4 regions of the Alteromonas sp. 38 genome follow, and region 2 is predicted to be linked to each of the others. Evidence: predicted binding sites of a transcription regulator. Region 2 holds the regulator's gene; each other region holds the start of a gene.
What was found. Region 2 encodes FNR, which switches genes on or off when oxygen is low (the NO sensors DNR and NnrR bind a similar motif). Its sites were predicted from a motif close to TTGATCTAGATCAA; they were not measured.
Positions count from the first base shown of each region.

Region 1: a site for FNR is predicted at 4,112-4,125, ahead of atpD (F0F1 ATP synthase subunit beta). Genes of this name have one in related genera too.
Region 3: a site for FNR is predicted at 4,387-4,400, ahead of FLAVO9R_RS20345 (OmpW/AlkL family protein). Genes of this name have one in related genera too.
Region 4: a site for FNR is predicted at 1,697-1,710, ahead of FLAVO9R_RS14760 (DnaJ C-terminal domain-containing protein). Genes of this name have one in related genera too.

Region 1 is NZ_LR733300.1:1,677,890-1,683,867, reverse strand. It holds gene FLAVO9R_RS07255 (NADH:flavin oxidoreductase) at 1-628, shown strand, start outside; gene FLAVO9R_RS07250 (MFS transporter) at 844-2,037, shown strand; gene FLAVO9R_RS07245 (hypothetical protein) at 2,166-2,450, opposite strand; gene FLAVO9R_RS07240 (hypothetical protein) at 2,568-2,870, opposite strand; gene FLAVO9R_RS07235 (hypothetical protein) at 3,143-3,352, opposite strand; gene FLAVO9R_RS07230 (YceK/YidQ family lipoprotein) at 3,488-3,814, opposite strand; gene atpD (F0F1 ATP synthase subunit beta) at 4,224-5,633, shown strand; gene FLAVO9R_RS07220 (F0F1 ATP synthase subunit epsilon) at 5,623-5,978, shown strand, end outside.
Region 2 is NZ_LR733300.1:1,909,810-1,915,787, forward strand. It holds gene FLAVO9R_RS08145 (FixH family protein) at 1-6, shown strand, start outside; gene FLAVO9R_RS08150 (heavy metal translocating P-type ATPase) at 6-2,408, shown strand; gene ccoS (cbb3-type cytochrome oxidase assembly protein CcoS) at 2,410-2,625, shown strand; gene FLAVO9R_RS08160 (sulfite exporter TauE/SafE family protein) at 2,612-3,271, shown strand; gene fnr (fumarate/nitrate reduction transcriptional regulator Fnr) at 3,321-4,061, shown strand; gene uspE (universal stress protein UspE) at 4,159-5,082, shown strand; gene ttcA (tRNA 2-thiocytidine(32) synthetase TtcA) at 5,263-5,978, shown strand, end outside.
Region 3 is NZ_LR733300.1:4,702,451-4,708,428, reverse strand. It holds partial or broken rRNA gene FLAVO9R_RS20370 (16S ribosomal RNA) at 1-19, opposite strand, end outside; gene FLAVO9R_RS20365 (gamma carbonic anhydrase family protein) at 551-1,096, shown strand; gene FLAVO9R_RS20360 (hypothetical protein) at 1,132-2,076, opposite strand; gene aroE (shikimate dehydrogenase) at 2,213-3,037, opposite strand; gene FLAVO9R_RS20350 (group II truncated hemoglobin) at 3,066-3,497, shown strand; gene FLAVO9R_RS20345 (OmpW/AlkL family protein) at 3,599-4,273, opposite strand; gene hemF (oxygen-dependent coproporphyrinogen oxidase) at 4,439-5,383, opposite strand; gene FLAVO9R_RS20335 (Sua5/YciO/YrdC/YwlC family protein) at 5,380-5,955, opposite strand; gene FLAVO9R_RS20330 (DNA topoisomerase family protein) at 5,977-5,978, opposite strand, start outside.
Region 4 is NZ_LR733300.1:3,389,215-3,395,192, reverse strand. It holds gene FLAVO9R_RS14770 (putative quinol monooxygenase) at 1-263, opposite strand, end outside; gene FLAVO9R_RS14765 (L-dopachrome tautomerase-related protein) at 362-1,465, opposite strand; gene FLAVO9R_RS14760 (DnaJ C-terminal domain-containing protein) at 1,774-2,733, shown strand; gene FLAVO9R_RS14755 (chaperone modulator CbpM) at 2,726-3,022, shown strand; gene FLAVO9R_RS14750 (LysR substrate-binding domain-containing protein) at 3,030-3,950, opposite strand; gene FLAVO9R_RS14745 (hypothetical protein) at 4,085-4,318, shown strand; gene FLAVO9R_RS14740 (glycosyltransferase family 25 protein) at 4,681-5,421, opposite strand; gene FLAVO9R_RS14735 (YaeQ family protein) at 5,503-5,978, opposite strand, start outside.

The sequences.
Region 1 (5,978 bases), 230 kb from region 2:
TGCTAAACGCATTGGTTTTGATGGTATTGAAATTCACGGCGCACACGGCTATTTGATTGACCAGTTTTTCTGGAGCGGCACTAACGAGCGCACCGATGAATGGGGTGGCAGCATGGCGAACCGTGGTCGCTTTGCGGTAGAAATTATTAAAGCGATCCGCGCCGCAACCTCACCTGATTTTCCCATTGTGCTTCGTTATTCACAATGGAAACAACAAGATTACACAGCACGCCTAGCAGAAACACCGCAATTACTTGAAGAATTTTTAGCGCCGCTTAGCGATGCAGGAGTAGATGTTTTCCATTGTTCACAGCGCCGTTACTGGGAAAATGAATTCGAAGGTAGTGATTTAAACCTAGCAGGATGGACCAAAAAGCTTACCGGTAAGCCAACGATTACCGTAGGTTCAGTAGGTCTTAACGATGATTTCTTTGGTGCGTTTACGGGTAAAGGTTCTAACACGCGTGCTATCGATGATTTGATTGAACGTTTAGAAAAAGGCGAGTTTGATTTGGTAGCCGTAGGCCGCGCCCTACTCCAAGATGCCAGTTGGGCAAATAAAATCAAAAACAACCAGCTTGATGAACTAGAGGAATTCTCAGGGAAAGCCCTCGCGTCGCTTACATAAGCAGTTATACAAGCTCGTGCATAGGCAGTTCCATAAGCATTTATATTAATGTTTGTGGAACCTTTGCGCGTTCACTCAATAAATTCGCTAATGTTCTGGCTGACTTGCTCGCTAACATACGTGCACGTACATAGGATTGTTTAAGTGGCAACATCCAGAATGGCTGACAACACTACACTCATCATTGACCGTTTAACCAAGCAGTAATCTTCACTATGACACAACCCATGCCGTCTAATAAGTTAGCTAAAAATACACTGCTATTAGCCGCAGCTGCCATTGGTTTTGCGCAAACCGTTCTGTTCGCAATTTTAGCACCGCTGGGTAGAGAAATTGGCCTAATAGAAGTGCAAATTGGCGCCATTATTTCTTGCTCATCTCTCACATTATTTTTAATCAGTCCTTTGTGGGGGCGTGCTAGCGATCGCTGGGGTAGACGGAAAGTACTCTTAATAGGATTGTTTGGTTATTCTGCGGGTACTTTGGTTTTCGCGGGTGTATTCCAAGCTGCACTATTAGGCCTTCTAGCTCCTTTAGCAGCGCTTGTCTTACTTATCATTACGCGAGTGGGCAATGCCACGGTAATGGCTGCTGTATCGCCTTCAGCAAGTGCCTACATGGCAGATATCACTACGGTAGAAGAGCGAGTAAAGGGGATGGGCGCGCTAGGTGCTGCAACCAATATTGGCTCAATTTTGGGGCCTGCCATTGGTGGGTTGTTGGCCAGTATAAGTTTACTTACGCCGCTTTACTTTTCTGTGGGTGTAACCGTTGCCGTCGCGGTATTAGCCATGTTCTCTTTGCCCGTATTGCCTAAGCCTACACATACTTCAGCACCCAAGAAGCTTAAATACACTGATCCTAGAATATTTCCATTAATAGTAGCAGGCGTATTGTTGTTTATGGGCTTTGCCATCGTTCAGCAAACTATAGCCTTTCGGTTTCAAGACACCTTCGGACTAAACAGCACCCATACCGCCAAAATTGTAGGCTTCAGTTTAATGATTTCTGCCGCATCTGCGTTGTTGGTTCAAATGCTGGTTATTCCTCGATTAAAGCTTCGCCCTTTCACCTTATTACGGCTCTCAATGCCCATCATGATGATAGCGTTTGCTATCTTAGCTTCTGGTGAAACTAAACTTCAATTTATGTCAGCCATGTGCGTATTGGGTTTGGGGTTAGGCATAGCGGGGCCGGGTTTTATGGCTGGGGTATCGGTAGCGGTATCATCAGATGAACAAGGTGCTGTAGCAGGCATCGCTGGCGCCTGCCCACCTTTGGGGTTCGCAGTAGGCCCGCTTTTAGGCTCATATCTTTACGCTATAGATGCCTCGCTGCCCTACTGGTTTTCGTTCAGCTGTTATTTGTTGGTGTTTTTCTTCACGCTAAAATTTAAAACACGCCATTAAAACAGGCTATGGCATTAACTGGGCTCACTACTTTCTACTGGTCACTTCTAGTGGTAACTTTCTACTTAAATCGTTTTACTAACGTCTATGTAAGGCTCTTGATAAACAACAGCGCTGCTAAACATGCGCTATTTTCTGACCACAATCTCTTCGGCTTCTGTTACCGTTTTTGCGTCGGCCCGTTCAATAACTTTAAGTAATGTAGTTTGAATAGTTTCATCGGTTCTTGCGTCAGTCTTGCTGGCAAACTTCTGCTCTTGTGGCGCAACGCCTTCTTCGGCAATAAATCCCATCACTACTTCGTTTGCACAATCAGGCGTTTCGCCATAATACGTTAAAGTAATTTGTGGGTAGCCTTGAAATCCTTTCTTTACCCTTTTAGCAATGCGTTTTGTCGATTTATCTAAATTCATAATAGCTCTGGTAGGTCATTGTTCTAATGTTCAAAGCATTACATGTAACCTGTTCAATGTCGCAGGTTATTTACTAATAAATACCTAATTCACGGTAACTGGCATAACTGTTGGCTATTAAAAGTGGGTTATTATGAACAAGAAAGCTGATACAACGACGGCAAGGCCCACCAATGCACACCATGCATTACTGTGCTGATTACTACTACGGCCACCAAAATTTCGGCCTTCACTTTCCCGTCCGTTCTCACTTTCTGAGCGCCGTAGATTATTTTGTTTTGGGTATCCGCCAAACGTGACCGCTTTGCAAATAGGCCAACCTACCCAATAGCAAACTGTCCAAAAAAACAATTCAATAATTAGGTAACCAGCTGCCCTGAAGAGACCTTTGGCTACTTCCCCTACAATAACTTCTTCCATCATCATTCCCACGTGTATGTGACGCAGTTTGAGCCGCTTATAGATGCTTCTAGGTGAATTGAAAGCGACACGCCCGCTGCATTTAGCTTAAGAGCAGCATAAGCAATAGCTGCTTTGCTGACAAAGAGTGAGGTGTAACGAGATATGTTGCGTGCCTTTCTAGGTGTAGTCTTTCTAGGCGTAATCTAGAAGCTCAAAAATGGGCGTATAAGTTTGTGCTACTAAATTGCGCTAAACGAAAGCTTTAGCGGGCATGCTTCGTTAATCCAAGGTTATGTTTTTGACGTTTGCACATCGTTTTTTAGTACCAGTACGATTAGCAATATAATTGCTAACGGCGGCACGAGTGCAGCAAAGAAAGCTACGACTGCGGTAAGATTAGGCGATTGGGTTTTTCGCTTCCCTAAGTAATAGCCAAGCGCAGCCATGAGTAAAGCAAATACAACAATAACTTGCCCAAACAATGTCGCATTGATATTCATAACAAGCGTTCCATTTTATTATCTTAGTAAAATCAACCTTAGCGGAGGCGATGGACGTCTTACCATCGCCTTTACGTAAAGTTGAATATTTTTACACGAGGAGTTAAACGATAAAGAAGCGAGTGAAAGTGTAGCTTAGTTAACGTTAATGCTGCCTTTGTCTATCTGTTGTACTGCGGTGTATGGAATAACAATAGTGTCAGCCACAATAGAAAACGCTGCATCAATAACAAAGAAAGGGACATTCCCAAACGTAGAACCGATATTTTCACGTCGGCTTGGTTCACCGTTTAACAAACATATATTGTATGAAAAACCACTATATACACGAGGTATTTCTTCGCAGTAACTTTTCTTACCTTGATGTTCAATTTGAACATGGTTGTTGTCAGGAGAAATTGTTTTCACAGTCGCACAAGAGCAACATGCTAAAGATAAGATGGCGAGAGGTAAAACTTTCATATACTACTAATTCCATTTATTAAGTAAGCATTATCAAACTAATGCTGATTTCATCAAGAGTTTCATTAATCACCGGCACCATTAATCACCGGTCACCTTAGCGAACGGCAATGAGGGGTATCATTGCCCGGCCCAATACCCGATTAAGATACCCAATTAAGATACCCGACTAAAATTCACGACAAAGGCGTGAGTCATATTCATTTTTTAATGTTATCACTGCCTGGAGTTCATATTCAAATCCGATGCAGTTTAATCATTAAACTGTTATGTATTTAAATCAAACATTCAAAATGTTTGATAAAGGTCAAATTGTTCAATAAATAAACGACGTATTCTATTGGTGTGATAGCATCTTTTATTGAGCGAGCATCAAGTGACACATTCAACCAAAGAACAAATAGATGCGATGCATGTTGGCGTTATTGTGGCGGTAAGAGGGAGTATTGTTGATATCCGTTTTACTAATCAACTGCCAGACATCCACACCATCATTTACGCTAATGACGGTAAAATAACGTTAGAAGTGGTTTCTCAACTCTCGGCAGAAAAGGTACGCACTATTGCGCTAACGCCTACCCAGGGCTTAGCTCGCGGTATGTTAGTAAAAAGTTCACAAGGCCCGCTAAAAGTGCCCGTTGGTCCTTCAATACTCACCAGAATGTTCAATGTGTTTGGTGAAGCTATTGATGGCAAACCCTTTATTAATAACACAGAGCGGCGCAGCGTTCATCAATCCCCTCCTCCCCTTGTTAGTATTTCCAGCCAGCTACAGATATTTGAAACCGGCATAAAAATCGTTGATGTTCTGTGTCCGCTTGAGCGAGGCGGAAAAGCGGGCCTATTTGGTGGCGCTGGCGTGGGCAAAACCGTTTTGCTCACCGAAATGATCCACAACATGGTAAGCCACCAACAAGGCGTAAGTATATTTTGCGGTATAGGCGAACGCTGCAGAGAAGGTGAAGAGCTTTATCGCGAGATGAAACAGGCTGGAGTGTTAGACAACATGGTTATGCTATTCGGGCAAATGAACGAACCTCCTGGAAGCCGCTTTAGAATAGGTCACAGCGCGCTAACCATGGCTGAGTACTTTCGTGATGACGAAAAGAAAGATGTGCTATTACTCATCGACAACATATTTCGATTTATTCAAGCGGGTTCTGAAGTGTCTGGCCTAATGGGCCAAATGCCATCACGAATGGGTTACCAACCCACCCTCGGCACTGAATTATCAAGTTTAGAAGAACGTATCGCCAATACACAAAACGGTGCCATTACGTCTATTCAAGCAGTCTATGTACCTGCTGATGACTTTACCGATCCAGCAGCGGTGCATACTTTTTCTCACCTATCAGCAACCTTAGTACTATCACGCAAACGCGCTAGTGAAGGCTTTTATCCTGCCGTCGATCCGTTGCAGTCAAGTTCAAAACTAGCTACGCCTAATGTGGTTGGTGATAGACATTATCAAATAGCACAACAGGTTCGTCATATTCTTGCCCAATACAATGAATTAAAAGACATCATTGCCATGTTGGGGTTAGAACAGTTATCTAAAAGAGATCGAAATGTTGTGGCAAGAGCCCGTCGATTAGAGCGCTTTTTTACTCAACCATTTTTCACTACCGAGCAATTTACTGGCATGAAAGGAAAGTTCGTGACTATCGAACAAGCATTAGAAGGTTGCGAACGCATTTTAAGCGGTGAATTTGACGAGCATCCCGAAAGCGCGTTGTACATGATTGGCGATATTAATGACGCGATTAGCGGTCATAAAGCACCTAAAACAGCATCAGATGAGGCACATCATGCAGGTTAATATTCTTTTACCCAATCAAATATTTGCCCAGCTTTCAGGCATCAGCAATCTGATTGTTGAAACCCCTTCAGGAAGTTTTGGCATTCTGCCTCACCGTTTAGATTGTATCACCCCCTTGGTACCAGGAATTTTAACTTATCAATGTAATAACCAATCCCCGCAGTTTATTGCTATTGACCAAGGGGTGTTAGTGAAAACGGGAAAGCAAGTCTCTATTTCCGTTAGAAGAGCAATAAGTGGGAAATCCCTTGAAACCTTGCAACAAGCGGTTACCCAAGAATTTATTCATCTGGATGAAGAGCAACAAGCCCTGCGGGCTGTGTTAGCTAAGTTGGAAACCGGGTT
Region 2 (5,978 bases):
CCGTAATGAGCGAGAACCTTTGTTTCCATTGCGCGTTACCTAACGATGCAACACACAAATACGAAGCAGTAATATTAGGTGAAACTAGGCAGCTCTGCTGCCCTGGTTGCCAAGCGGTTGCTCAGGCCATCGTTGATAATGGCTTAGAAGATTATTATCAGTTTCGTACTGAGCCTGCCCAAAAGTCAGACGATGGTATATTAGAAAGCCTTTCTGCGCTTAATGTTTATGACGACCCAGCCCTTCAAGAAGAGTTTGTTTTTGACGAAGGACAGCACAAGCAAATACAGCTAACCCTTGAAGGCATAACGTGTGCAGCGTGCGGTTGGCTGATTGAAAAGCAGCTTTCAAAAGTATCCGGCATTGCGCAAGTCGCCGTAAACGTTCAGGAGCGCCGCGCACTAATAACCTGGGAACCCGATGTTATTAAGCTTAGCCAGATACTCACCACACTAAAACGCATAGGTTATGTTGGCTCACCGTTTCACCCTGATGAACATGAAGCGAGCTATAAGCGCGAGCAAAAATCGTTTATTAAAAAGTTAGGCTTGGCAGGCATCATGACCATGCAGGTGATGATGCTAATGGCTGGGCTTTACTTCGATTGGTTTGGTGCCATTGAACAAGAAACCCGTCAATACTTTTATTGGGTTGCACTCACCCTTACCACCCCAGTAGTACTTTATTCAGGAAGCGCGTTCTATTTAGGTGCTTTGAAGGCAATAAGCGCAAAAACCGTGAATATGGATGTGCCTGTCACCCTCGCGGTATTTGGCACCTACTTTGCGGGTTTACGTTCCACTTTGCTAGAGCAAGGTGAAGTGTATTTTGAATCCATATGCATGTTTATCTTTCTACTGCTGTTAAGCCGATTCCTCGAACATAGAAGCAGGCACCGTGCGGCGCAAATTTCAGCCAACATGATGCAGTATATTCCTGTATCTGCCACTAAAATTCAAGATGATGGCAGTATGATTCAATGCCTAGCAAAGCTGCTAGTGCCCGATGATGTTGTATTAATAAAGCCTGGTGAGACCATCCCTGTAGACGGTATCGTGCTAGACGGCACTGCTGCGGTTGATGAGTCTATGTTAACGGGAGAATTTAACCCCGTAAGTAAATCGACCAGCCATGTAGTTTATGGTGGTACAGTAAATCAAGATGGTACACTAACGGTTAAAGTAACCCAAAGCTTAAAGCATGCCTTAGTCAACCAAATAGTACGTTTGCAGGCTAGCGCCATGGCAAGTAAACCAAAAGCCGCGCAAATTGCCGATAACTTTTCCCGTTATTTTGTGTTCTCGGTGTTGTTGATATCGGCTTTAACATACAGTTATTGGTCGTTTGTGGGCAGTGAAGAAGCGTTTTGGATCACCATCTCGGTATTAGTGGCAACCTGCCCTTGTGCCCTTGGCTTAGCCACACCGTCAGCGTTAACCTGTGCCATGGCAAAGCTAAATCGTCAGGGCATTTTGTTAAAGCGTGCTGATGCGTTAGAGCAACTCAACGATATTGATACTATTGCCCTTGATAAAACCGGCACACTAACCGAAGGCAAGTTCTCGTTGCAACAGCGCTGGTTTGCTAAAGGGGTAGATCCGGTGCAGGTAATGGCGCTCACCGCATTGTTAGAGTCTCGTTCTGAGCACCCTATTGCGCGTGCCTTCGACAGCGATAATGTTAAGTCACAAAATAAAACCCCACCTAATAGCATGAACGGATTTACCGTTACACCAGGTGGTGGCATTAGTGGTGAGATAAACAACGTAGTTTTTACTATGGGCTCAGCCGTATTTTGTAACTTACCAACCACCTCTAAGGTAGACATACCGGCAAATGTGTTTTTGTGTGCCGACGGTGTATTAATGGCGGCGTTCTGCGTCAATGATAGCTTGCGTCAAGATGCCTTAGCGACACTCAACGCACTGAATGCACATCAATTGGTGGTGTTAAGTGGTGATACACAAAATAATGTTAATGCACTTACTGCCAGCTTACCTATCAATTTAGCGAAAGGTGGCCTATCGCCTGAGCAAAAGTATTCTCAGGTGCATACGTTACAAAAGCAAGGCCGCAAAGTCATGATGATGGGCGACGGTATAAACGATGCCCCTGTTCTTGCAAGTGCAGATGTGGCGGTTGCGGTAGGAAACGCCACCGATGTAGCCAAAACAGCGGCAGATGTTATTTTGCTGGGAGACAGCTTGCTGTCGGTACCAACCTTATTTTCAGTGGCTAAACAGGCAAAGCGTAAAATTCAGCAAAACATCGCATGGTCAGTAGGTTACAATATAATCATTCTTCCTTTTGCGGTGTCGGGTTTACTCTCTCCCTGGATGGCCGTGGTTGGCATGTCACTGAGTAGTATTATTGTGGTCACCAATTCAACGAGGTTATTAAGTAAATAACATGAGTATCATTTACGTCTTAATTCCCATCGCTATCATCATTGTTGCGTTGGCGCTGGTTATCTTTTTCTGGGCGGTTAAAACCAATCAGTTTGAAGACCTTGATAGACAGGGCTATAGCATTTTGTTTGATGATGATTTATCAGGTGATGAAAAGAAGCTAGCCGAGCAGCGAAAGCAGTTACAACAACGTAAAGAAACTGATGACAGAGGTTAATATATTCTCTGCCTTTTTCATTGGAATTGCTGGTGGAGTGCATTGTGTTGGCATGTGTGGCGGTATTGTTGCGGCACTACGCACGGTAACGCCAAGTAATGAACCTGCTTTACCCTACACCCTTGCCTATAATTTTGGCCGTATCCTCAGCTACACATTAGCCGGTGCTATTACAGGCGCTGTCGGCCAAATGGCAACCGAATTTGTGCCTATCGCTAAACCCGTTTTATCTTTGATTAGTGGCGTTATGCTGGTGCTTTTAGCGTGTTATTTGGGAAAGTGGTGGCAAGGATTGAATTATATTGAAGCTATGGGGCGCGGGTTATTTAAAGCTATTCAGCCCTTATCTAAACGATTTCTTCCATTCAAAAGCCCGGTTTATGCACTACCCTATGGTTTTATATGGGGCTGGCTTCCCTGCGGGTTGGTCTATTCCACGTTAACGTGGTCATTAGCATCAGGCTCGGCCGTTGACGGCGCTGCCATTATGCTATTTTTTGGGTTAGGTACTCTGCCCACTTTGCTGGCGGCAAGCGCAGGTAGTCAGTACCTAATAGCCGGTTTCAGGCACCCCGTGGTAAGACAATGCTTTTCTGGAATATTGGCTATTTACGCTCTCTTTTTAATTTATGCAGCAATTTCATAAACAAAAGAGTAAGATTATATTAAGTCGACCCTATTTATAGTTTGAACTTATGAGCAAAGGAAGCCAATTCTCAATTCATTGTCAAAATTGCAGTTTCAGCCACTTGTGTTTACCCGTTGCGCTAAACAAGACTGAGATTGAATCTTTAGATGATATTATTGAGCGAAAGAAACCCCTTCACAAGAGTGATTTGCTGGTAAAGTCGGGAGATACATTTAACTCTCTTTACGCAGTACGCACGGGCTCTTTTAAGTCTTTCGTCACCAATTCAGATGGTGAAGAGCAGATTACAGGTTTTCACTTCCCTGGCGATATTATCGGCTTCGATGCATTACGGGAAAACAAGCACCAAAGCTATGCCCAGGCATTAGAAACCGCCATGGTGTGCGAATTACCGTATGAGACGCTTGATGAGATGTCGGTTCAATTTCCGAAGTTAAGACATCAAATAATGAGTTTCATGAGTGCGGAAATTAAACAAGATCATGACCTCATGATGTTGCTTAATAAGCGCTCAGCGGAAGAACGTCTATTGTATTTCCTCTCTCAGCTTTCTCAACGTTTCGAAGAACGTGGATTTTCAAATAAAGAATTTCACCTAACCATGACCCGAAATGAAATTGGGAACTACCTGGGTCTAACTATTGAAACCATTAGCCGCTTATTAAGCCGTTTTCAAAAAGAAAATATTATCCAAGTGGACGGTAAACTCATCACTATTTTAGATTTTGATGAGATGTCACAACGTTTAACGTCTGTGGTTGCACCTAATATCGCCTGTAATAGCTAATCATCAAAGCTTTTGATCTAAAACAAGTTACGTAATAGCAAATAGGTATTACACTTAAATTGTAGCAACCAAAAATCTAAAAATGTTTGGAGGGGTTATGATTAAGTATGAACGTATTTTAGCGGTCATTGAAGCCGATAGAGATACCCAACCTGCGCTTAGCCGTGCATATGAACTTGCCAAAAAGACAGGTGCCTCTGTCACCGCCATGCTGGTGGTTTACGACTTATCTTACGATATGACAACCATGCTTAGCCCTGATGATCGTGAAGCTATGCGCGATGCGGTCACTAAGGAACATGCGGGTTGGTTACGGAAAATCCTTAGCGATTTAGGGTTTGAAAAAACCGATATTGTTGTTGAGTGGAATAACCGTGCCTTTGAAGCTGTTGTGCAGTACGTAATAGATAACAATATAGACTTGGTTGTAAAAGCAACCAAGCGCCATGACGATTTAGCCTCCGTTATTTTTACTCCTACAGACTGGCATCTCCTTAGAAAATGCCCCTCCCCCGTATTGTTGGTTAAAGAACATGAATGGCCTGAAAACGGCGAAATTATTGCGGCGGTAAATGTAGGCAGTGAAGACGACGAACATGCGCTACTCAACGACAAAATCACAGTTATTGCTAACGATTATGCCGCATTACTCAGCGGCAACGTAAATTTGGTTAACAGCTACCCTGCTACACCGCTTAATATTGCTATTGAAGTTCCTGAGTTCGACCCAGACACATACAACAACGCGGTAAAGCATCATCACGAACTCGAGATGAACACACACAGCGAAAAGTATGCTATCGATAGCGAGCGCTGTTATGTGAAAGAGGGGCTTCCTGAAAAAGTCATTCCAAGAATAGCCAAAGATATCGATGCCGAACTTGTGATCATTGGTACCGTTGGCAGAGTAGGTATTTCCGCGGCCCTTATAGGTAACACGGCTGAACATGTTATTGATGAACTTGTGTGTGATGTACTGGCAATAAAACCAGACGGCTTTATTTCGCCCCTTTCACGGTAATGCAAACGTGTTTGTACACAGCCTGTCGGCACTGTTTGCTAGCACCGCTCTATAGTCTTTTGCGCTATTGTTTTTTGCTAGCGGCTAGTGCCGACAAGATACAAAAAATCTTAACCTCGCACATTCAATTTTACCTGATTACTGTATAATGGTTTTTTTCGCAGTAACCAAGCTATTGATATGACCAGTGCAGGCACAAACCGTGCAGACGCCCCGTTAACCGCGTCTCAAAACAAACAAAAATACAGCTTTAACAAGCTACAAAAGCGACTTCGTCGAAATGTAGGTAAAGCGATTGCTGATTTCGGCATGATTGAACATAACGATAAAGTGATGGTGTGTTTGTCCGGAGGAAAAGACAGTTACACCATGCTTGATATTCTTATGTTTTTAAAACGCATCGCGCCAATTCATTTTGACATTATTGCGGTTAATCTAGATCAAAAGCAGCCAGGATTTCCAGAACATGTACTTCCTGAATACCTTGAGAGTGTAGGTGTTGAATACAAAATTGTAGAAGAAGATACTTACTCTATTGTTATGGACAAAGTGCCTGAAGGTAAAACCACGTGTTCGCTTTGTTCACGATTACGTCGGGGCATTTTATACAACACGGCCAAAAAATTAGGCGCCACTAAAATTGCGCTTGGCCACCACCGTGACGACATGCTAGAAACCTTCTTTTTGAACATGTTCCATGGCGGTAAGCTTAAATCAATGCCGCCAAAGCTGGTTAGCGACAATGGTGAACACATTGTGATCAGGCCCCTTGCCTATTGTACCGAGAAAGACATTCAGCGTTATTCTGATGCCGTAGAATTTCCTATTATTCCTTGCAACTTGTGCGGTTCTCAAGAGAATTTACAGCGTCAGAACGTTAAGGCCATGCTACAAGA
Region 3 (5,978 bases), 2.8 Mb from region 2:
TGATCAAACTCTTCAATTAAATATATCGAATATGAATCGTCGTTGTGTGACACTCTTAATGAGTGCCCACACAGATTGTCTTGTCTAAATTGTTAAAGAACGTGGCTACTTAACGTAACCTCACCGTAAGCCGTTGCTTTTTGGTGACTCACTCTGTTTGAGCGAGGTGCGTATTATACGCTTGAAGTTTTCAGTGTCAACACTTTTTGAATTTTTATTTTCTGAAGTGTTTTCTTTAAAACCCCGTCACACTTGGCCTTAAAGGTAAGTAGTGACTTGCTTTGTCAGTGTAAGTTATTTCACTTTCCTGTCGAAGCGGATGCGCATTCTAGAGATTTCTGAGCCTGCGTCAACCTCTGATTTAAAAAAAGTGTCACATTTCGTTTAACTGCTTAAAATACCAACCACACAGCCTATAAATCACACATAAATACGGGTTTTCGCCAATTAACTATTACGTCCATTGCCTACTTTTACTTAAACAGTGGTGGAATAAGATTGGTTCTTTCCCCCTGTTCTCTGTTTTAATGCAATCACTATTGATGAATTTATGTATAAAGGTGCAATTTTGACAATTAGAACCTATCAATCAACTTCTCCCACACTCGGTGATCGCTGTTATATAGATGAGTCTGCCGTTATCGTTGGCGACGTTACCCTAGGCGACGACGCAAGCATCTGGCCATTGGTCGCTGCCCGTGGAGATGTAAATTATATTTCGATTGGTGCACGCAGCAATATTCAAGATGGCAGTGTGTTACATGTATCTCGTAAATCTGTGTCCAACCCAGACGGTTTTCCACTCATTATTGGTGACGATGTTACTGTGGGCCATAAATGTATGCTTCATGGCTGTGAGCTTGGAAATCGTATTTTGGTAGGGATGGGCGCTATTGTTATGGACGGCGTTATTGTTGAAGACGATGTGCTCATTGGCGCAGGTACATTGGTACCGCCAAACAAAAGATTAAAGAGCGGGTTTCTTTATGTTGGCAACCCAATGCAAAAGAAAAGACCGCTCAATGACGCTGAAATCGCATTTTTAAAACAATCGGCCGTCAACTATATTGTATTAAAAGATGAGTATCTTAAATAAAAACAGCATCCAATATTGGATGCTGTTTTTAAGAATTATTGATCTTCGACTTCGCCGATATCGGGATCATTAATATCTGTTATTGTTACTGTGCCACGTCGGCTATTCCAAGATAATCCAAGGTTCAAGCCGGCAAGCCAATTACTCATAGACGATTGATTACTTCCATTATACGCGAAAGTTTTTCCAAAAACGGCCTCAAGATTAGCAATTCCATTTTCCACTGGTATCTCAAATACTACTACTCCATTATCAATAACACTCAGTGCTTTAACTTCTGCTGAAACCCCATTCGCGCCATTGTAGGTTAACTTCACAGCAACAGTTAGATAATTATTACCTTTAAAATATACTGTCATTTGATTTGAAGAGGACTGAGTTACTGCGACAGAGGCTGAAATGGAACCCGTAATTACCTTAGATATTGCAGCTTGTAATGCCGCCGACAAACTAACTTGAACATCTACTTTTCTAAGCTCAGCCGCTCTTTGAAGCTTAGAAGAGATTGCGCTATTTATTTGATAAATAGACTGACTCAATTCCGGTAAACTCTGGGGCCCGTCCCATACATCACTAAGCATATATACAGGCCTTCCGTTGACTACACTTAATTTCGTAGATGCATCATCTAGTGTATTTCCAAGAGGATCGGTACTAAACCCGATGAATTCTGCAGCAGCTATAGTAACCTCATCGGGTAAAGTTGATACTTTTCGCGCTCCCACTGTATACATACCAGGGAATTCAAGCCCACCAGCATCAATCACCGCGACCTCATAGTGAAAACTCTTTCCATTTAGAATGTCCAACACAATTACATCAGCTGATTCGCCTTGAGCGACAGAAATAACATGGCTTTTCAATGCAGAATCAGAACAGGCTGAGTTACTCTGACAAACAGTAACCTTTGTCGTAGCATGCGAATAACCTGCGCTGATGATAAGGCCAGCGGTGAATAAGAGAGAAGAAATTGATTTCATAACTTTCCTTGTTTATAAATTTTATTGTAAGTCCTTAGCGACTATTGACGACCGTGTAAATACAAGTAATCACTTTCGCCAACTATCGTGAAAATATCAAACTACGAGGGGGGGGCAACCATTTCCTTAACTAAACCTATCCAACGACGACTTTTCTGAGATATTCAATAACGTCTTTTGTATTCGGTTGTTTGTCCGTCCATATATAGAATGATTCGGCAGCTTGTTCAACTAACATCCCTAGCCCATCTATCTGTGTCTTTACACCCAACTCTGCCGCATCTCTCATAAAACGCGTGGGCGAGTTTTTATAAACCATGTCGTAAACCACTTCACAGTGATGTAAAACACCGCCATCTAAACTACACGGTAACTCATTGCTTAAACTGGCGGCTGTTGAATTGATAATAATATGTGGGGCTACTGTATCGCAGTCTTCTATACCAACAACCTTAACCTTTCCTCCGCCCGTTTCACTTGCCACTATTTCTGCTTTAGCCTTTGTCCTGTTAGTAAGATGTAACGACGCTATACCTGAAGCAATAAGCGGTGCTATTACACCTCTTGCCGCTCCACCTGCACCTATTAATAGCACGCGTTTACCTTGCAGTTGTACACCATGATTAAGTAAATCATTTACTAACCCTACGCCATCGGTATTAAAACCTGCAACGGTGCCATCGCTACGCTTCATTAATGTATTAACCGCTTTTGCATCTAACGCAGCCTGGTCGTCTACGTTGGCAAGGGCAAAGGCATCTTGTTTAAACGGCATAGTAACGTTACAACCTATAGCGTCTGGTTGCGCTAGGAATGCCTTCGCTTCAGGCGTAAAACCATCTTCTGGCGCAAGGATCTTTTCGTAACTAATTTGCTCGCCACATTGCTTAGCGAACATTTGATGAATAGTTGGTGATAGACTCTGAACAATAGGGTTACCGAAAACGGCAAACTTTTTCATTGAATTGTTATTAATAAGGCTGTCTGTCATGGGAATGTCTAACTTCTTTAAATCGATACGAAAGGAAAAACCTGCTGTGTCAGAGACTACACCATATTACCGAATAGGTGGAGAGGATAAGGTACGCCTTTTGGCAAACCGTTTTTATGACATTATGCGTGATGATCCTATTGCAAAAGAGCTTTACGCTATTCATCCTCAGCCAACAGATAGAATCAGAGAAGTGTTTTTTCTTTATTTAAGTTTATGGTTAGGCGGACCTGATACCTATCAGCAGCAATATGGTCACCCACGGCTACGTTCACGACACCTTTCTTTTAGTGTTACCCCAGAATTAAAAGACCAGTGGATGTACTGTATGCGAAAAGCCATGCACGAGTCGGTTGATGACCTTCCTTTGGCGCAGCAACTTCTTAACGCGCTAGATCAACTTGCCACGCATATGATTAATACTAAATAAAAAGCGCTCCGTGAGATACGGAACGCTTCAGATTAAGATTCAAGGTTATCCGAGCTTAATAAGCCACTTATATAAACGTAACTTACCTCATTAGATGAATCTTAGAATGTATAGCCTACAGACAAAGTATAAACCCAAGGGTCAATATCAATGTCGTTTACTCTACCTTCTGCACCACCTACGGTAAATGACGCTTCGGTATTAATATCGATGTAACGTACTGACGCATTAACATGCCACTCTTTATCTATTTGATAGTCCATTCCCACTTGTGCAGAAATACCTACAGAATTATCTAAAGACAAATCTTCAAGGCCTGCTTCTTTATTTGCAGCCGTAAATGACTCATCAAAGATAAAGGTATAGTTTAAACCTGCACCAATATAAGGTTGAAAAGCAGCATTAGCATCGTTGAAGTAGTAGTTAACAGTAACAGTTGGGGGTAAGTGCGTGACTTCTCCCAATGTATTACCTGTCCCTAGTGGATCGTTAACTGAAAAATTCACGTCGTGAGTAAACGGCGTTGCGGCCAACAATTCAACATTGATATTGTCGGTGATGAAATAAGCAACGTTTAATCCTAACTGGGTATCGTTATCGATAGTCAGTGCTACACCTAAATCGCTACCACCGGCAATGATGTTAGAGGATGATTCGTCGGGCGCAACGGTTGTTAATCCACCACGAACTATCCAATCACCCTTTTCATGAGCAGAAGCAAAAGGAGCGGCAAGCGCTAAAGAAATACATATGGCTGAAAGTGTGTGTGTACGCATTGTGTGTCTCTTGTGTGTTTAATGATAATGACGACACTGTAAACGTTTAAAAAGAAAATAATTTGATCCAGCGCAAGGTGCAATCTAGCTACATACCTTGGTAATGAGGGAATTTGATGTGGATCAAGGGAATGGCACCACAGGAAGAACCCATGGTGCAAAATATTACCAGTTTGTAGGCTGAAGCCAATCAGTTAGCTTTGCTTCCGCGCTACCTGGGGCTGGAGTATAGCAATACTCCCATCGGGCAAGTGGTGGCATAGACATTAAGATTGATTCGGTTCTACCACCAGTTTGTAACCCGAACAAGGTGCCTCTATCGAATACCAAGTTGAACTCTACATAGCGACCACGGCGATAAAGCTGAAAGTCACGCTCTCTTTCACCGTATGAGGTACTTTTTCGCTTTTCTACGATAGGTACGTAAGCATCGACAAAACCATTACCCACTGCCTGCATAAAGTTAAATGAAGTTTCAAAACCCCAATCATTTAAATCGTCAAAGAATAAACCGCCTACACCACGTGTTTCATTGCGATGCTTTAAGAAGAAGTAGTCATCACACCACTTCTTATATTTCCCGTACACGTCTTCACCAAAGGGAGCACACAATTTCTTCGCGGTATTGTGCCAATGCACGACGTCGTCTTTAAAGGGGTAAAACGGGGTTAAATCGAACCCACCGCCAAACCACCAAATAGGGGCTTCACCTTCTTTTTCGGCAATAAAAAAGCGTACATTTGCATGAGACGTTGGAATATAGGGGTTGTGTGGGTGAATAACTAACGAGACCCCCATGGCTTGAAAGTTTCTACCCGCAAGTTCCGGACGGTTAGCCGTGGCAGACGCCGGCATTTGGCTACCAAACACGTGAGAAAAATTAACCCCACCTTGCTCTATTACTGCGCCGTTTTTAATAACCCGTGAACGCCCGCCACCACCTTCCTCGCGAACCCAAGAATCTTCTTTGAACTGCCCTTTACCGTCGGCAAGTTCTAAGGTTTGGCAAATGTTGTCCTGCAAAGACAATAAGTACGCTTTTACTTGTTCTATTACTTCACCGGCGTCTTTACCGTCTAACTGTTGATTTACGTGTTGGGGGTCAATCATGATCTTATTATCTCTCCGGTGTCGCCGTCACGGATGGTACTGGGTTTAGCGTGGCCACCTACTTCCCCATCAATATAGAAAACACTATCACCAAATATATTGATTGCATCCTGCTGCGTGATTGCGGGTTGTTGGCCAGTTAGGTTGGCACTTGTAGATACAAGTGGCTTTTCTAGCTTTTCACATAAAGCTTTAACCACTGGATGGTTGCTGACTCGAACCGCTATTTTTTCATGCTTGCCAGTTAACCATTGTGGCGTCGACGCCGACTTAGGTAGCAGCCAAGTATTTGGCCCAGGCCAACTAGACACAATTTCAGTACGTCTGTGCTGAAGTATGGCTTCATCATTTATATAAGGTAATAACTGAGAATAGTTAGCGGCAATCAAAATTACCCCTTTTTCTATGGGGCGCTGCTTCAATGCTAAGAGCGCTAACACAGCCGCTTCGTTGTCTGGGTCACAGCCTATGCCCATAACCGCTTCGGTAGGATAAACCAATAAGTCACCATTTTTAAACGCGGATACAATTGGGTCGCTAGTGTCTACTTGCCCCTTGGTCGGGATACTCATTAGTGTTTTTCTCTGTAGGTGTT
Region 4 (5,978 bases), 1.5 Mb from region 2:
GTAAATTGCTCAAATGCCCCTTTTGTTGCGGCAACAAACTCAGTTAAATGCTTACTTTCATTATGTGCTTGCCACAGTTCACGGGTTTCCCAGATTTCGTAAACCATAAAATGCGCTTGGTTTTCTATACCTTGATGAAGGTCATAGGTGATACAGCCTTCTTCGGGTAATGTCATTTCAACAAGTTTTTTCAACTCAGATTTTACAACATCAATGTTGTCTTTCTTTGCAGTGATATTGGCGACAATTGTTAATTCAGGCATGAAAGGTTCCTTAATAGTGCGGGCATTTGGCGAATAATTAAAAAAATAGAAAAATAAATCAGGCTTAAATGGGTGCATTGCACCCATTTAAAATAGTATTAAGGTTGGTAGCTAAAACGGTAAAGTGTGTAAGGTGGTTTAGCGTTACCTAAGCCTTGGCTGAATGCAGGATGTTGATGCAGTTGATCTTGGGTTACGTAAATATAACCATTACTTACCGCCAAGCTATCAGGCCATGAAAGACGTTTATCTTGAACCAGTATTTCGTAATGGCCCTTCGTGGTTAACCCCACCGCATTATGCTCTAGATCTGTGGCTAAAATTCCGCCACCTGGTGCATAAGCAATACCATCGCTTGGGTTTTTAGGACCATAAACTTCAATGCTTTGTGCCAGTTTTTTGTCTGAATTTTTTGTGTTACTAATGGCTGATGTTGGAATTCTGTAGACTTTTGTGCCAGTAAATGCACCAAAATATAACCAATCGTTTTTATCATCAATGGCAATTGGGTTTAAACCAAAGCGTAACGCGTTGGTTTCACCTTCTGTAGTTTTTGACGCTAATAAAGAAGCTTCAATAACTATATCTCTGTCTTCAGGCATTAATTGTGCTGCGTTTTCCAGTACACGCTTTGACTTGCCAGATTTCAAGTCGACAACAATAATTGCTGGCTTAGTAGCCCCTGCAAAGTTACCGAACGTCATATCGGCAATATAAATTTTGCCGTGTTTTTCATCAATAGAGAAATCTTGGATGAATGAGTTTGGTTGTAGCGATGATTTTGCCAACGTAATAGTTGTGTGAAGCTTATGGGTTACGCTGTCCCAAGCCACTATCTGTGCTGGCGATGTTTCGCTGCCCATATCAAGGATCCACACTACGCCTTCGCTATCGCTGTGAACACCAATAACAGATGTTAATCCCACTTCACCTACTTCTGGGCCATCCGCCCAATCAGGGGTAGGGAAGGGTTGTTTTGAACCATTCGCCATCACTTCAACCACCTTCACTTTAGGGTTGTCTAGTGGATGCATGCTGATAATAGTGCGGCCGCTTGGCGTAATAGTAATGCCACCACCACGATATTCAGTAAATTGAGTAACAGGCTCTAGTGGGCCCACTTCTACTGCATTTGCCAGCGCTCCTACAACACTTGATAAGCCAATAGCCGCAGTAATAAGAGATGCTTTAAATAGTTTCATTGTCTTTCCTGTAATGGAGTAATTAATTCAAAAAGGCCAAATAGCACCGTTGAAGACTGCTGTGTATTTGCACTGGTTTTGGTATTTGCTATGTCGATGAGTAAAGAATAGATGTTAATTGCTAAGTGAAAAACAGTGTTGTTTTTGAATAATTATCAAATTTAATTTGATAATGTTTTTGCGAAGGATACTGCTGAGCATTGAAACGTCTTTTTGCAGACCTGTTGATATTTGATCAATATCAAATGATGCTTTATCGGCATCCGCTATATTAAGTACTTTATAGTCACTACGCTGAGCATCATTGAATGGAATTTAAAGATTATTATCAGATCCTTGGTGTTAAAGAAGATGCTGATTTAAAGGAAATAAAAAAAGCCTATCGTAAGCTTGCCCTAAAGCTGCACCCAGATATGCAGCCTGACAGTAATTCTGACGAAGAATTTAAAGAATTAGTTGAAGCTTATGAGGTGCTTAAAGATCCGCAGCGCAGAGCTGAATATGACGAATTGAAAAAATATGGTGCTACTTCACACGATAATTTTCAACCGCCACCAGGCTGGCAGAGCAATAATGATTTCAATGGTGCTCACACTGGCGGGGACTTTTCAGACTTTTTTAATTCCGTATTTGGCGGTGGTTTTAATCAGGGGCCGCGTAGTCATCAAGCAGACGATTTTTCAGGGTTTAGCAATCACGGCCAAGATGCTGAGATTGAAGTGCCAGTATTCCTTGAAGATTTGTTTTCTGAAGCGCCAAAAACAATTCAGTTTTCCATGCCATCACTAGAAAATGGGCAGATTAAACACGTCAATAAAACCCTAAAAGTTAAGATACCAGTCGGCGTGGTTGACTCAGAGCGGATTAGGCTTAAAGGCCAGGGTGGCAAAGGGCAGGGGCAAGGTAGAGATGGCGATCTCTATTTACACATACGTTTAGTACCGCACCCATTGTTTGATGTTGAAGGGCATAACCTTGTTCTAACTGTACCTGTTTTACCGTGGGAAGCAGCACTGGGGTGCAAGGTTGAAGTGCCAACGTTGACCGGCAAAATTAGTTTAAATATCAAGCCAAATAGTCAAACAGGCCAAAAATTACGGGTTAAGGGTAAAGGGCTTAAAATGAAAACCGGCGTTGGCGATATGATTGCAGTTTTAAAAATCGTTATACCAAACACAACCAGTGATAAAGACAAAGCATTATGGCAACAACTAGCGGAATTAAAACACGACGACCCTCGCTCACAATGGAGTAAAGAAAATGGTTGATACGCTGCTAGTAATATCATTCGAAGAACTTTGCCAAGTAGAACGGTTAAACCAAGAAATGATAGTTGAAGTTATCGATTACGGGATAGCTGAACCTGTTTCAGGCGACGATAAGAACGACTGGATGTTCGATACCAGCAGTGTACGTTGGGTGAAAAAAGCCATAACGTTATATGATCAACTGGAGTTAGATTGGGTTGCGATAGCGATGATTGTTGAGTTACTGAAACAAAAAGAAAAGCTGACAGAGGAGAATGAATATCTTCATCGTCGGCTAACGCGGTTTTAACCTATTTTTACGTTTGTAGTACCTCGTGTTCCGCCATCTTTTTTGTAAGCCAATTGCAAAAATGCGCTATGCGCTTTTGTTTGGGGGAGTTCTTCAGATAAACAAAGTGAGATTTCCAGCGTATTGGGTGGGGAATATCAACGGGCACCACGAGTTGCCCCGATTTTAAGTACTGCCCAATCATAATATCCGACGCTAGCATCACGCCATGGCCTGCAAGCGCTGCGCTAAGCGCAAGATCGCTAGAAGACACTACTGTCTTTCTTAATTTTTTGTTGGAAATGTTTATTTTACTGTGTTCGAAGTATGCCTCCCAATTCGCTCTCTCTTCACCGGCAAGTGCTAGCAGGCGTGTACCCAAAAGATCTTTCACACTGTGCAGCTGCATTTGGGTTTGAAACTCGGGGGAACACGCCGGTACTACGCCATTTTCGCCAAACCTCTCTGTAATAAGGCTATCATCCTGCAACGCAGTGGTAGAGTTATAAAATCGTATCGCTATGTCGATATCACCATTATGTAAACTTTCAATGCGGTTAGATGCTTGAATATTGATATTAATGTTGGGGTATTCATTAAAGAATTCGAACAAGTTGGGCATAAGCCACAAAGCGCAAAAAGCTTGAGTGGAGGTAACGGTTAAACTGCCTTCCAAGGGCTCTTCATGTACTTGATTCAAACCATTAACGATTTCACTAAAGCCTTTCTCACAGGATGCAAAAAGCGTTCTGCCCGGCCCAGTTAATAGCATTTTTCGAGCTTGCCGCCGAAACAGGCTAACGCCTAAATTAGACTCTAACTGCCGCATTTGTTGGCTTACCGCAGCTTGTGAAATATACAACTCCTCTGCTGCTTTGCTGTAGCTTTGATGTCGTGCGGCTACTTCAAAACAAAGCAGGTTATTCAGCCATCGTAATCGTTTGTCCATTGATCATTGTTATATAAGTTCAGCTTATCTTTTAAGTTAGTTTTTATCGTTGGTGAAGTAAAGAGTTAATCGCGACACTTGCTTTACCGAATGAGGAAAAACCTACGAAATTATGTCGAAAAAGGAGTGGCGAAATGAACATGAAAACAAGCGAGGTAGGCGCATATTTGATTGCGTTAAAATATAAGATTTTTAACCTTATGAGTGATGCTGGCCGAGCTGGCGGCCCAGGTTCACTAACGGACGAAAAAGTGCTAACGGTTAACAAAGAAATAGCAGAAGAAAGCAGTAAAAGTAGTAATAAAAAAAGTATGTTGTCAGATATGGGAGATAAGCTGTGCTTATCAAAGTGGAGCGCGTTTAAGTGAGCCCATTTACGCGAATATAGGTAGGTATTCCTCTTTAATATTGGGCTTAGGTATTCCCGTTAGGCTGGTTATTGATGATTGACAGTACATGACAAGTTGGGGCTGCAATTATAATAAGCAAAGTCTTCTATACTTTAAGTCTACTAAACTTTTATAAAAAGCTGCCACGAGCCGTTTATTTAAAACATCTCATACCCAGAGCGCTTAACATTTCGGACTGACCAATAATCTTGCATCGTATCAAGTTGATTTAAATATACTTTCTATGGAAGATGAATGTTAAGAGTGAATACTGGTTATTAGCGACATTCAAAACTTCAAAGAGTAAGTAATAAAAGCGTCTATCGCCTTAATACTAATATTCATAATACTGTATTTTTAAAAAGGTGAGCCTGAAATTTTATTAGATTAAAAACTTTCACAACAGGGTTCCCACTTACACTATTTCTTCTACCAAATTGGTCAATGTCGCTATGTAGCTTTCTTGTTTTAAACGGGTAAGGCTTAATACCTAAAGCTTTTATTTTATCTACTGCTAACCATTGAAGTTCAACGTCCAAGGGCCTAGAAAAAGATTCTGTATATTTTAGCAACTTTTCAGCGCCACTGTAGGAAATGACTTGTGCAGAAGCGCCAATAGGTAATTTATTATATTTGACCACAGAAACACCTTCAGACATGAAGACGGTTGTCGCAGAACGTTTCTCATGTACTTCGTTAAGGTTTATGTAGTCCCAAGGCTCGTTGATTTTATCTATTACTTTATCTAGTTGTTGAAAGCTATGCTCAAACATCACATCGTCTTCTAGTACTACGGCGAACGCTAGCTTATGCTCGACAATAAAAGACCAGGCTTTTCTATGGCTAATAAAGCAGCCGATTTCCCCTAGGGTTAATTTTTTATAGTAATTTAGCTTGTTAGCACGCTTTGAATATCCTTGGTGCATAACGTTATCTGACGAGCCTTTAATTGCCGTTATGACTGAAAATTCAGCTGAATAGTGCTTTGCGCTCTGCGTAAACAAATTGAGTCGGTCGACGGATTCCGGCAAGTTAATTAGTAGAATTTTCACTTGGATATTGATAGAAGAATCATAATCCAATCATGTTATTAGGTATTTATTGCAGCATTATGTCAGCCAGATCAGCATCTAACGGCTATCCATTCTGTACCGTTAGAAAAATTACAAATGCTTTTCAATTTCCACTTCTATACATTCGCTATTGCCAGCGCTTTCGATAGTTAGCCAAATTTGGCCATCTTGCACCGTTACTTGCATTTGCATTGAACGGTCTACGGCGTTAGCTAGCGAGGTAGAAAGGCTTTCTGGCAAGGTGAAAACCGATAAGTTCTTTCTGGTGCGCAAGCTGTTTTGTTCTTTCTTCCACCAAGCATCGAAGCTGTTATCTGCGTAAGCATAAATCATCATCTGCTGGCTTTGATTGCAGCCTTTTTTAATGCGTTGTTCGGAAGGTTGGCCCAACTCAATCCACAGTTCTATTACGTCGCTGAAGTCCTTTTGCCAAATGTCTGGCACTTCGTCGTCAGATAACCCTTTTGTAAACTGCAGCTGTTCATGAGCATTTACAATAAAAGCCACGATACGAAGCATCATGCGTGCATCGTTTTCAGAAGGATGGCGAGCAATAGTTAAATTGT